Regions from separate parts of the Streptomyces sp. NBC_00223 genome, predicted to be linked through region 2. Evidence: riboswitches for the same ligand, from Rfam matches in the RefSeq annotation. Region 2 holds a riboswitch; each other region holds the start of a gene.
What was found. Region 2 has a riboswitch for S-adenosylmethionine ahead of OHA30_RS02345 (putative leader peptide). Riboswitches for the same ligand answer to the same signal wherever they lie in the genome.
Positions count from the first base shown of each region.

Region 1 (4,383 bases), 6.5 Mb from region 2:
GGACCAGGCGCAGCAGCACCCCGGCGACCAGCAGCCCGAGGGCCAGGCCGGGCAGCACGGCGTGCCGCAGCACGTCGGCGACCGCCGAGCCGTCACCGCTGCGCAGGGCGTCGACCAGGTAGATGCCGGTGGTGCTGATCTGGTTCTGGAGTTCGAGCTGCACCTCGGTCCCGGCCCGGCCGGAGACGGGCAGCCAGCCGAGCCAGATCGCGAAGACGAGTTTGAGCAGCAGTCCGACGAAGAACACCGGCATGGCGTAGCCGAGGATCGCCAGCAGCCGCAGTACGGCGTCGGGCGCCCGGTCCCGGTAGCGGGCGGCGACCATGCCCAGCGGCAGGCCGAGTGCGAAGGCCACCAGCAGCGCGTACCCGGCCAGTTCGAGGGTCGCGGCGCCGTAGGTGCGCAGCACCTGGGAGACGGCCTGGTTGTCGGTGGCGGTACGGCCGAAGTTCCCGGTGGCGACCGAGCGGAGGTATTCCAGGTACTGGGTGAGCAGCGGGCGGTCGTATCCGGCCTGGTGGAGTTTGGCGTGCAGCTGGTCCGGGGTGAGCCGGTCGCCGAACGCGGTGCTGATCGGGTCCCCGGTGGCCCGCATCAGAAAGAAGACGATGCTGACCAGGACGAACACGGTGGGGAAGATCAGCACGAAGCGTATGGCGAGGTAGCGGACGAGTCCGCTGCCCAGCAGCCGCCCGGCCCGGCCCGCGGCGGCCGGCGGCTGCGCGGTGTCCTCGGGCGGGTCGATGTCGACCAGTGCTGTCACGTTGTGCACCTGCTCCCGCGTGTGGTGGCCGCGGGGACGCCCGGCACCGGGCCGGGCGTCCGCGCGGACTCCGTCTGGTGGACGGTCACTTCTTGGTGAGCTCCGCCCAGCGGAACGAGTACGCGCTGGTCAGCTGGTCCGGTACGCCGCTGATGCCGGCGCGGGTCACGATCGCGGTGGAGCCCTGGAGCAGCGGCAGCAGCGGGATGGTCCGGGCGACCTTGTCCTGGATCTGCTGGATGATCGCGGTGCGCCTGGCCGGGTCGGTCTCGGTCTCCTCCTGCTTGACGAGCTTTTGGACCTCGGTGTCCTGGTAGCCGTTGGAGACCCAGCTGTTGGCGGCGTAGAAGGAGGCGAGGTAGTCGTCGGCGTCGAGGTAGTCGGCGTACCAGCCCAGCTGGTAGAGCGGGTACTGGTCGGCGACCCGGTCCTTGCCGTACTGCGCCCACTCGGTGGACTGGAGGTTGACCTTGAACAGGCCGGTGGTTTCGAGCTGGGTCTTGATCAGCGCGTACTCGTCGGAGGACGACGAGCCGTAGTGGTCGGTGTTGTACTGGAGGTTGAGCGTGACCGGGGTGGTGACGCCGGCGTCCTTGAGCTTCTTGGCGGCCGCGGCCTTGTCGGGGCCGCCGTTCTTGTCGCCGTAGAGGGGCTTGAAGGAGTCGGTGGCGCCGGTGATGCCCTCGGGCACGGAGGAGTAGAGCGCCTGGTAGGTGCTCTTGTAGACCTGCTGGGCGAGTTGGGCCCGGTCGACGGAGTCGGCGACGGCCTGCCGGACCGCGAGCGCCTTGGCCGGGTCGGCCTGCTTGGTGGCCGAACCGTAGGGCTGGGTCTTGAAGTTGAAGACGATGTAGCGGATGCCGTTGCCGGAGCCGGTGTGGACCGTGATGCCCTTCTTGGTGGACAGGTCCTGGAGGTCGGCGATGGTCAGTGTGCGGTAGACGACGTCGATGCTGCCCTGCTGGACGTCGAGCTTGAGGTTGCTGGCGTCGGTGTAGTACTTCAGCCGCACCTTCGGGGCCTTCGGGGTGCCGAGCAGGCCCTGGTAGGCGCTGTTGGCGCTGAAGGACACCAGCGAGTTCCGGTCGTAGCTGTCGATCCGGTAGGGGCCGTCCCAGGGCTTGGCGGCGATGATCGCGGTGTCGTCGAGGATCTTGTCGGCGGGGAAGACCTCTTCGTCGACGATGAGCCCGGCGCTGGTGGAGAGCACCTGCGGGAAGAGCGAGTCGTTGGCCGACTTGAGGGTGAACACCGCGGTGGCCGGGTCGGGGGCCTCGACCTTGGCGAGGTTGTGCAGCAGGGACGAGGGGCCGTTCTTGTCGGCGATCCCGAGCTGCCGGTCGAAGCTGAACTTGACGTCGGAGGAGGTCAGTTCGTGCCCGTTGGCGAACTTCAGACCGGGCTTGAGGGTCACCGTGTACTGCGTCGGGCTGCTCAGCTTGATCGACGCGGCCAGGTCGGGCGAGACATCGGAGGAACCGTTGGGGGTGCTGAGCAGGGTCGCGTAGACCTCGCTCTCGATGGTGCCGGAGCCGGCGTCCCAGGAACCGGCCGGGTCGAGGCTGGAGACCTGGTCGGTGGTGCCTATGGTGACCGCCTTGGCGCCCTGTTGCCCGGAGTCCTGGGCGCCGTCGTCAGATCTGGTGCTGGTGCACGCGGCCAGGGTGAGCAGTGCGGCCGTGCCGAGCGACACGGCGGCCAGGCCGTCGCGGACGAGCGGGCGGCGGGAGGAGCGGCCGGGAAGGGAACGCCGGGAGGAACGGAGTGTCATGGTGGGTCTCTGCTCTCGCGTCTGCGTGTGGAGGCGGGCCCGCGGCGCGTGGCGCGCCGGGCGTCGCAAGGGAGTCGGATCACGCGCCCGCCGACACGGACGCCGCCGCGCTGCCCGGCGGGGCAGCGGGTGTGGCGCCGGAAGGGGGCGGGGTCAGCGGCGTCCCGGCCGTCGTCGGGGACGGCCGGAAAGGCGGCCGCGGGGGCGGCCGGCCGAGGTCAACTCCGACAGAGCGAGCTGCACACGAGCAGCAGATCGATGTGGCGGCGGCTGAAGAGCGCCGCGGCCGGGGGCGTGGGGCGCACTGCGGCGTACGGCAACCCGATGGGCCCGGTCACGCCGTCCTCCCCCTGGTCGGTCCGGCGCTGGGCCGGTGTTCGCGCTTGCGGGACGCGGCGTCCCGCCGAGCCTTCACCTGGAGCACCTCACCGCGTCGGAGGGTTGCTGTCCGGCAAGCCAGGGCTTGAGCACCGGAACTCGTGGCGTGGGAGCAAGTTAGATCAGGCGTTCCCCGCCGGTCAAGAGCCTTCGGCAGCACCGGAGTTCGTGAGCCGTCACGCGCGTGGGCCTCAACTGCCCGACACACCGGTCGTCTTGTCGACAAAGAGAGGCGAACACGCCGTAAAAGTGCCCTTATGCGAGGAACGTTCACCTGATCGACCACCGGTCGGGGGCGACACGCCAGGCCGCTCGCGGTGCCGCCGCGTCCGCCGGCGCGACCCCTACCGCGCGCGTCCCGAAACCGCCTCGATTGCCGCCGGCGCCGGCGTGGCCGCCGAGGAGATTTTCCCGCCGCGGCGGTACCTGAACCGCCGGCAGGGCTCCTCGACGAGGTAGTACGAGGCCAGGGCCGCCGCGAAGGACGTGCCGAGCGTGGCGGGCAGCAGCATCCGGTCGACGCCGAGGTCGCTCAGCGCGTGCATCAGCGGATAGTGCCAGAGATACAGCCCGTAGCTGAGGTTGCGGCCGACCCACGCCAGCGGCAGCAGCGACAGCAGCCGGGCCAGCGGCGCGCGGGGCCGCAGTTCGAGCGAGGCGAGCAGGACCACCGTCAGCAGCGCGATCACCAGGAAGCCGACGGTGTAGACGGGCTTCGTCCAGGCGCCGGCCCCGGTGACCGGCACCCGCCAGGCGATCAGGCAGAGCAGCGCCAGCGCGGGCGGCCACAGCCGGGCCGCCCAGATGCCCAGCGTCCGCCGCCAGGGGTTGTCGGTCCCGAGCCGGGCGAGCAGGATCGCCAGTACGGCCCCGGCGAGCAGTTGGTCGGCCCGCGTGTCGGGGCCGTTGTAGATGCGGTGGGCCTGGGTGGGGTCCCACAGGTGGAAGCGCCACAGCACCGGCAGCAGCGCGAGCACGCTCACGGCGACCAGCACCGTACGGGCGGACAGCCGGCGCAGCAGGGCCAGCAGCAGCGGTGGCCACAGCAGATAGAACTGCTCCTCGACGCCGAGCGACCAGGTGTGGCCCAGGGGCGCGGTGACCCCGGAGTACGCGCCGGACTGGGCGGCCCTGACGATGTTGACCAGGGAGGCGGCGGCCAGCAGCGCGGCCGTCCAGCCGTTGGTGAAGCTCTGCAACGGCGAGAGCGTCAGCGCGGCGGTCAGCGCGCAGACCACCAGGAGCGCGGGCACCAGCCGCAGCCAGCGCCTGCGGTAGAACTGCCGCAGCCCGATGTCCCCGGTGCGGGCGTACTCGGCGATCAGCAGCCGGGTGATGACGAAGCCGCTGATCGTGTAGAAGACATCGACCCCGATCGATCCGCCGGGCAGCATCCCCTCGTTGAAGTGGTAGACGATGACGAGCATCACGGCCAGCGTCCGCAGCCCGTCGATCCCGTCCACCCGGCCGC
Region 1 is NZ_CP108109.1:6,974,738-6,979,120, reverse strand. Features, by position in the region: gene OHA30_RS29815 (ABC transporter permease) at 1-763, opposite strand, end outside; gene OHA30_RS29810 (ABC transporter substrate-binding protein) at 849-2,534, opposite strand; SAM riboswitch class IV at 2,909-3,019, opposite strand; gene OHA30_RS29805 (acyltransferase family protein) at 3,257-4,383, opposite strand, start outside.
Region 1: linked by a shared signal. The riboswitch ahead of OHA30_RS29810 (ABC transporter substrate-binding protein) and the one ahead of OHA30_RS02345 (putative leader peptide) in region 2 are both predicted to bind S-adenosylmethionine.

Region 2 (4,383 bases):
GGTACGTCGTGCGGCGCCGCGGCCGCCTCCAGCCGCCGGAAGCGGCTGGAGTGGAAGACCAGCGGCACCACGGCGGGGTCGGCGTCGAGCGCGTGCACCCGCAGCAGGACGATGTCGTGGTCGCCCGCCCGTATGTGCTGCTCGACGCTGGTGTCGAACCAGGCGCTCGCGCCGTCGATCAGCACGGCGCCGTCGTCGGTGGCCGTCCAGTCGAGATCGGCGAAGCGGTCGCCGCCGCGCGCGGCGAGCTGGGTGCACGCGCGCTCCTGGTGGCTGCCGAGCACGCTGACGCCGAGCCGCGCGAGGCCGGACAGCGCGGGCCAGGTGGTCGAGGTGTGCGCGACGCAGACCGACACCAGCGGCGGGTCGAGCGACACCGAGGTGAACGAATTGGCGGCCAGGCCGACCGGCACGCCGTCGACCAGCGCGGCGATGGCCGTCACGCCGGTCGGGAAGGCCCCGAACACCCGCCGCAGCTCGGTCGGGTGCAGCGCCGCGTCGACGACGGATGGCTCAGTGACGGCTGACGGCTCGCCTGCGCCGCCTGGCTCGGTGACCTCTGACGGCTCCGTGGCGGATGGCTCGGTGACGGTCGGCTCACCGCGGCCGTTCGGCGACGGCGGCCGGCCCGCGGCTCGCGGGCCGGGTCGCTGCCGGCGGTCGTCCAGGCACTGCGCCCTGGTCGTGGTCATCGTGAACTCCCTTCCAGAGCGGGCCGCCTGGCCGAGGTGAGGCCCAAGTGGTCGCGCAAGGTGGTGCCTTCGTATTCGGTGCGGAAAACCCCGCGCTCCTGGAGCAGCGGGACGACGGTCTCGGCGAAGTCGTCCAGACCGCCGGGTGTCAGGTGCGAGGCGACGATGAAGCCGTCGGCGGCGTCGGACTGCACCGAGTCGTTGAGGGCTTCGGCGACCTTGGCCGGGGTGCCGACGAAGGACTGCGGGCCGGTCACCTCGATGATCAGCTCGCGGATCGACAGCTTCTTCTCCTCGGCCAGCGCCCGCCACCGCGCGGCGGTGACCAGCGGGTCGCGCCGGGTCCGTACGCCCGCCCGGCCGCGCGAGATGTGGTCCTCGCCGACCAGCGGATCGGACTCGGGCAGCGGGCCGTCCGGGTCGTAGCCGCTCAGATCGCGGTTCCAGAGCTGTTCCAGCAGCTTGATCGCGGTCTGCGGGCCGACCTGCTGACGGCGGATCAGCCGCGACTTCTCCTGCGCCTCGGCCTCGGTGTCGGCGAGGACGAAGGTGATGCCGGGCAGGATCAGCAGCTCGTCGCGGGAGCGGCCGTACTTCGCCAGCCGCGCCTTGACGTCGGCGTAGAACGCCCGGCCCTCCTCCCGGGCGCCGTGCCGGGTGAAGATGACGTCCGCCGCCGAGGCCGCGAACTCCCGGCCCTGCTCGGAGTCGCCCGCCTGGAAGATCACCGGCCGGCCCTGCGGGCTGCGCGGGACGTTGAACTGCCCGCTGATGTCGAACTGGCTGTCGTGGTGGTCGAATCGCCCCGGGCGGGGCTCGCCCAGGAAGGTCCCGGACTCCTTGTCGGCGACGATCTCGTCACCGCGCCAGGAGTCGAAGAGCCGCCCGGCCGCCGCGAGGAAGCGGGTGGCCCGCTCGTAGCGGTCCTCCTGGGCGAGGAAGCCGCCGCGCCGGAAGTTCTCCCCGGTGAACTCGTCCCACGAGGTCACCACGTTCCAGGCCGCGCGCCCGGCCGACAGATGGTCGAGCGAGGCGAACTGCCGGGCCACCTCGTACGGCTCGTTGAAGGTCGAGTTGATCGTCCCGGCCAGTCCGAGCCGGTCGGTGACCGCCGCCAGCGCGGACAGCACGGTGAAGGTGTCGGGGCGGCCGACCACGTCCAAGTCGTAGATCTTCCCGCCCTGTTCGCGCAGCCGCAGCCCCTCGGCGAGGAACAGGAAGTCGAACTTGGCGCGCTCGGCCGTCCGGGCCAGGTGTACGAAGGAGCTGAAGTCGATCTGGCTGCCGGCGGCCGGGTCGCTCCACACGGTGGTGTTGTTCACGCCGGGAAAGGGCGCGCCGAGGTGGATCTGCTTGACGGGTTCGGTCATGCGGGAAGTGCCTCCTTGCGGCATCACGGGCGGCGCTGAGGGGGGCGTTGCGGCGGGCGGGCGGGCTTCAAGGCGTCACGGCGTCGGGACGTCACGGCGTCGGGACGTCAGGGCGTCACGGCGTCGGGACGCGGGTGTGCGGCAGATCGCGGTACGAAGCGCTGTACGGGAGGCGTACGGGCCGCGGCGGAGACCTGCGGGCCCGTACGGGAACGTGGACACGCCGAAGGGGGCCGCACCCGGCGCACGATGTGCGCGGATACGGGGGAGGGGGTGGGGTTCAGAGCTGGACGGCGGTGTCCCGGGAGTTCGCGAGCCGCGGCGGAGCGTTCTCGTACGCCGGACACAGGGCGCCGGCGACACGCTGCAGATCGATGTGGCGCCGCGAGTAGGTGGCGACCGCGGTCATGGTCCGCCCCGAGATCTCCTGCGAAGCTGTCCGCACCGTGTCACCTCCCCCCTCGATCGGCTCGCGCCGATTCGAGCTCGCGCTTGCGGGCCGCCGTCGGCTCCGCCCGGTCGTCACCTGGAGCACCCCGCCGCGAAGGAGGGTTGCCGGTCAGCGAGCCAGGGCTTGTCGCTGACACTCATGACCTGATTGCACGGTAACTCCGTACCGGCGCCGAACACAATCCCCCTTCGGACCCGCCCCCAGGTCACGGCCTGCGGTTCCCTTGCCGCACCCGGGCCGCGCGCGGGCCGTCCGGCGGGTGCGACGTCCGTCACCCCCGCGGGGATTGTCTGAAAGTCGGCGGGCGGATACCGTTGCCGGTCGGAGCCCCCTGAGGGGCCGGGAGGACGGCGGACGACACCGCCGACGAGACCGAGGGGACGGGGACATGAGCGCACGACACCACTGCGGCGCGCCGCGTCCGGCCGACTTCTTCCAGCTGCGGGTGTCCCGTCGCCATGTGGACCTGCTGCGCGTGAGCAGCGCCCTGTGTCCCGCGACGACCCCGGCCCGCTGACCGACTGACTCTTCCCGGTCCGCCCGGCCGTCCACGCACGTCCATCGCCCTTCACGGCGGCGTACCGCCGACCGCGGTGTGCGCCCGGTGCGGCGTCCCCGCGGCACCTTCCGCTCCCTTCCAGTAGCCCTCATCGGCGACACGGCGCCCCCGTACGGCCGTTGCCGCTGCACAGCGCTGCCGTGACCCCCGACGAGACGGGAACCACCGACGATGAAACAGCAGGAGACCCCTGGGCTCAGGCCCCCCTCGCCCGAGCACCATCCCCCCGGGACCGCCCTGGCGACCGACGCCGATTCCGGTTCCGACTCCGACCCCGGCTCCGGGTCGGTACGGCCGCTGGACGTCCGGCCGGCGGACGGGCAACTGCTGGCCGCGCGGCTGGTACCGCTGCGCCGCCCGGGCCAGTGGGCCTCGGCCGCCGTACTGCTCGTGCTGTTCGCGATGCTCGTGCACACCCTGTTCACCAACCACCGCTTCCAGTGGAACGTGGTCGGCGACTACTTCGTCCGCGGCTCGATCATGAAGGGCCTTGAGCTGACCTTGTGGCTCACGGGCGCGGTCATGGTCAGCGGCTATCTCCTCGGCATCGGCATCGCCGCGATGCGGCTGTCCGGCAACCCCGTGCTGCGCGGCCTGAGTTTCGGCTACGTCTGGCTGGTCCGCTCGGTGCCGCCGCTGGTGCAGCTGCTCTTCTGGTACGAACTCGCCTCGCTCTACCCCCAGTTGTCGCTGGGCATCCCGTTCGGGCACGAGTTCGTCACCGTGAAGACCGCGCATCTGTTCAGCGGCATCCTCGCGGGCTATGTCGGACTCACCCTCGACATCGCCGCGTTCTCCTCGGAGATCGTCCGCGGCGGCATCCTGTCCGTCGACCACGGCCAGACCGAGGCGGCCCAGGCGCTCGGTCTCGGCAACCGCCGGATCTTCCGCAAGATCGTGCTGCCGCAGGCCATGCCCGCGATCGTGCCCGCCTCGGGCAATCTGCTGATCGGTCTGCTGAAGGCGACCTCGATCATCAGCGTCATCGCGGTGGAGGACCTGCTGTACTCGGTCCAGCTGATCTACAACCAGAACTACCTGATCATGCCGCTGCTGCTGGTGGCCACCATCTGGTACATCATCCTCACCACGCTGCTGTCCATCGGCCAGTACTACGTCGAGCGGTACTACGCCCGGGGCAGCAACCGCGGCGCCGGGGGCCCCAAGCGCGGCTTCTGGCAGGTGACGCGGGCCAACCTCCCGCTGTTCGGCTCGGCCAGGACCGATCTGGCGGGGCTGTCATGACGGCGATCAGCAAGGCGGCCGGGGGCACGGCCGCGGACGGTACGCAGACCGGGGCCGTGAACGAGG
Region 2 is NZ_CP108109.1:521,745-526,127, reverse strand. Features, by position in the region: gene OHA30_RS02355 (flavin reductase family protein) at 1-692, opposite strand, end outside; gene OHA30_RS02350 (NtaA/DmoA family FMN-dependent monooxygenase) at 689-2,062, opposite strand; gene OHA30_RS02345 (putative leader peptide) at 2,343-2,507, opposite strand; SAM riboswitch class IV at 2,546-2,657, opposite strand; gene OHA30_RS02340 (putative leader peptide) at 2,902-3,030, shown strand; gene OHA30_RS02335 (amino acid ABC transporter permease) at 3,244-4,317, shown strand.

Region 3 (4,383 bases), 2.7 Mb from region 2:
GTACGAGACGGGGCCGCGGTTGGACGCGACCAGAATCCGGGCAGCGGGCTGCGTTCCGACCATGCCGAAACCCTAGCCCCGCGCGCCCCCTCTCAAACGTCCCCCGGCCCCGGGGACCACCGGGCCACCGGGCCCAGCCACCCCAGGCTCCGCCCGGGGGTACCCCCAGCGCCACCTTTGGGGCGCGTCTCTCCGCCGCCGAGGCAGGAGAGCCCCGTCAGGGGCGCGAGGAACTGCGCGCTCAGCCATGACGGTGGCCCGCTGGACTATGGGCCTCAGCCACCCCAGGGGCGCGGGGAACTGCGCGAACGGCCACGACGGCGCCGCAGCGGGCCACGGGGTCCTGCCCCGTACGGTCGGTTCTTCGGCCACCGCCGGTGGCCGGTTGCTCGCGCAGTTCCTCGCGCCCCTGGAGGGGGCTGCCCCGTACGGTCGGTTTTTTGGCCGCCGGGCCGGTGGTGGGCTGGTCGCGCAGTTCCTCGCGCCCCTGAAGGGGCGGTGCCCCTTGCGGTCGTACGCGATCCACCGGCCGGTGGGGGGCGGGGTTAGGCCGCGCGGCGGGAGACGTATTCGTGGATCTCCACCATCGGCACCCGCTCCACCGTGTCAACGGGAAGCGTGCTGGGGACGAACCCCTCCTCCCCCCGCTCGAACTGCGTCAGCCGCGGCCGCACCAGCGGCCCGCGGCTCAGCCGCGACTGAGCCGTCCGGTAGATCGCCGCCGCCATCCGCCCCAGCGCCTGCCCGTCCTGGTGACGGTGATGCCGCACGCCCACGTCCACCTGGGCGAGCGCGTCCAGGCCGACCAGGCCCAACGCGTCGATCAGCATCGCCAGCTCCACCCCGTACCCGACAGGGAACGGCAGCCGTTCGAGCAGCGAGCGCCGCGCCGCGTACTCCCCGCCGAGCGGCTGGACGAAACCCGCCAGCCGCGGCCAGTGCAGATTCAGCAGCGGCCGCGCGACCAGCTCGGTGACCCGGCCGCCGCCGGCCGGCACGACCGCGCCGCCGGTCTCCAGCGGCCGGTCGTACATCGCCTTGACCAGCTGCACCCCGGGATCGGTCAGCAGCGGCCCGACGATCCCGGACACGAACGACGCGTCGAACTCCCGCAGGTCCGCGTCCACGAAGCAGACGATCTCCCCGCCGGTCACCAGCAGCGAACGCCACAGCACCTCGCCCTTGCCCGGCGCCGCGGGCAGCCGCGGCAGGATGTCGTCCCGGCGGATCACCCGGGCCCCCGCGCGCGCCGCGACCTCGGCCGTGGCGTCCCGCGACCCGGAGTCGATCACGACCAGCTCGTCGACCAGCGGCACCCCGGGCGACATCAGATCGCGGCGGATCGCGGCGACGATCTCGCCGACCGTCGCCTCCTCGTCCAGCGCGGGCAGCACCACGCTGACCGTGCCCTGCGGACCCGCCGCGCGCTTGGCCGCGAGCAGCAGGTCGAGCGGACGGTCGGTGCCCGGCCACGACCGGGTTTCCAGCCAGCGCTCCACCTCATCGAGCACGTACGATTCTCCCTGCTGATCGGGGCTGTGATCCATCTCGCGGTACGGACGACTATCTCAAGGGTCACCCCTGTCGGTTACAGTCTTGAACAACGCGTACGCCCGCCGCATGCCGGGGGTCGTTACGTATGACAAACGCCTGGACCGAAGCGTCCGGTGCCATACCGCTCATCCAGAGGGGCAGAGGGAACGGCCCGTTGAAGCCCCGGCAACCCTCCCGCCGACCGCGAGGTCATCACGGTGGGGAAGGTGCCAATTCCGTCTCGTGGCGAAGTGCGTCGCGAGGAAGATGAGGAGAAAGGGCCTCGCCACCATGGCTGCGCAGACCGTCGAGAACACGACTCCGGACACCGCGACCGACTCCGCGCCCGCGGACACCCCCTTCGGCCCCGCCGCGGCGCTCTCCTGCCGCGAGTGCGGCACCCGCTTCCCGCTCAGCCCGATCTTCGCCTGCCAGGAGTGTTTCGGGCCGCTCGAAGTGGCCTACGACCTCCCGCTCGGCGACCCCGAGGCGCTGCGCAAGCAGATCGAGGCGGGCCCGGCCAACATCTGGCGTTACGCGCCGCTGCTGCCGGTCCCCGCGGACGTCGCCGACAAGCCGAACATCAACCCGGGCTGGACCAAGCTCGTCAAGGCCGACCACCTGGCCCGCGAACTGGGCGTCACCGGCGGCCTGTACGTCAAGGACGACTCCGGCAACCCGACGCACTCCTTCAAGGACCGGGTCGTCGCCATCGCCCTTGAGGCCGCCCGTACCTTCGGCCTCACCACGCTGTCCTGCTCCTCCACCGGCAACCTGGCCGGCGCGGTCGGCGCCGCGGCCGCCCGGGCGGGCCTGCGCAGTTGCGTGTTCATCCCGCACGACCTGGAGACCGGCAAGGTCGTCATGGCCGCGGTCTACGGCGGCGACCTGGTCGGCATCGAGGGCTCGTACGACGATGTGAACCGCTTCTGCTCCGAGCTGATCGGCGACCCGATCGGCGAGGGCTGGGGCTTCGTCAACGTCAATCTGCGGCCCTACTACGGCGAGGGCTCCAAGACCCTGGCGTACGAGATCTGCGAGCAGCTCGGCTGGCGGCTGCCGGACAACCTGGTCATCCCGGTCGCCTCCGGCTCCCAGCTCACCAAGATCGACAAGGGTCTCCAGGAGCTGATCAAGCTCGGCCTGGTCGAGGAGAAGCCCTACCGGATCTACGGCGCCCAGGCCGAGGGCTGCTCCCCGGTCTCGACGGCGTTCAAGGCCGGCCAGGATGTCGTACGCCCGGTCAAGCCGGACACCATCGCGAAGTCGCTGGCGATAGGCAACCCGGCGGACGGGCCCTACGTCCTGGACATCACCCGGCGGACCGGCGGCGCGGTCGAGGACGTCAACGACGAGCAGATCGTGGACGCGATCAAGCTGCTGGCCCGCACGGAGGGCATCTTCGGTGAGACCGCCGGCGGGGTGACCGTAGGCGTGCTGAAGAAGCTCATCGACAGCGGACAGCTCGACCCGGCCGCCGAGACCGTCGTGCTCAACACGGGCGACGGCCTGAAGACTTTGGACGCGGTGGCGCCGACCACCGGACCGACCGCGACCATTCGCCCGACCCTTGACGCGTTCCGAGAGGCTGGCCTCGCATGAGTGCTTCTGTACGTATCCCCACCATTCTCCGTACTTACACCGGCGGCCAGGCCGAAGTGCCGGCCGAGGGCTCGACGCTCGCCGAGGTCATCGAGTCGCTGGAGAAGAATCACGCGGGTATTTCGGCCCGTGTTCTCGACGACGCCGGAAAGCTCCGGCGTTTCGTGAATGTGTACGTCAACGACGACGACGTCCGCTTTTCCGAGGGCCTTGCCACGGCGGTGCCGGAAGGCGCCAGCGTGTCGATCATTCCGGCGGTTGCCGGCGGCTGACACGGTCCGCTCCGGTTCTTCCGGTTTGTGCCCCGTTCACCCCTTTGGGTGGGCGGGGCACCCGTGTCTCCCGGGGTAGTTGAAAAGTTGTACAGTTGCCAGGGGCAAGTGAGACGCCGCTGAGGTTGGTGCGGCGATTTATCGCCAAATTCATGGTCGTAATATTCCCTTGGTCCCCTTTTGTCTGGCCCGAGATGCCCCGCATTATCGTTTTTTCCTGGGGTATTTCCGATGGATCGGGCCCAGAATTCTCGTCCGATTGACCTGTTGCAGTGGGCATCCGTGCAGATACATTCAGCCGCGGTCGACGCGTTCCGGCGCACGCCTCACAGGGTCCCCAACCTGCCGATGGTAAGGGGTACTTCGTGAGGTGAGGTCTGACCCGGCCCCGCGGAGTGCGGGGCCGCGATAGGGCCAGTAATAGGGGAGTTAGGAATGGCTCAGGGCACCGTCAAGTGGTTCAACGCGGAGAAGGGCTACGGCTTCATCGCGGTCGACGGTGGTGCGGATGTTTTCGTCCACTACAGCGCGATCCAGATGGACGGCTACCGCACCCTCGAAGAAGGCCAGCGAGTCGAGTTCGAGATCTCGCAGGGTCAGAAGGGGCCGCAGGCGGACATGGTCCGACTGGCAGGCTGACATCCCGGCGCGTTCGGCCATCGACGCGACGTACTCACGCATGAAGGGTCCGCACCTCACCGGGTGCGGGCCCTTTGTGCGTGCTGTGCGTGCGCGCGGGGGTGCGTTCCGGGGGTCTTCCGGGGGCGCCCCTCGGGGCCGTTCGGGGGTCGTCGAGGGGTCGCCCGGAGACCGTTCGGCGGGCGCCCGGAGGCCGTTCGCGGGCCGTCCGGGGGGCGGGAAACCGACCGGGGGCGCTTGCACTCGATGGGGGTGAGTGCTAATCATTGGCGTTAGCACTCTCCGAGTGAGAGTGCTACAGGACCGGGTCGGTGAGGCCCGTTCGGGCGCCGGGAAG
Region 3 is NZ_CP108109.1:3,199,155-3,203,537, reverse strand. Features, by position in the region: gene OHA30_RS13370 (alpha,alpha-trehalose-phosphate synthase (UDP-forming)) at 1-63, opposite strand, end outside; gene OHA30_RS13365 (glucosyl-3-phosphoglycerate synthase) at 546-1,511, opposite strand; SAM riboswitch class I at 1,677-1,807, shown strand; gene thrC (threonine synthase) at 1,825-3,135, shown strand; gene OHA30_RS13355 (MoaD/ThiS family protein) at 3,132-3,407, shown strand; gene OHA30_RS13350 (cold-shock protein) at 3,843-4,046, shown strand.
Region 3: linked by a shared signal. The riboswitch ahead of thrC (threonine synthase) and the one ahead of OHA30_RS02345 (putative leader peptide) in region 2 are both predicted to bind S-adenosylmethionine.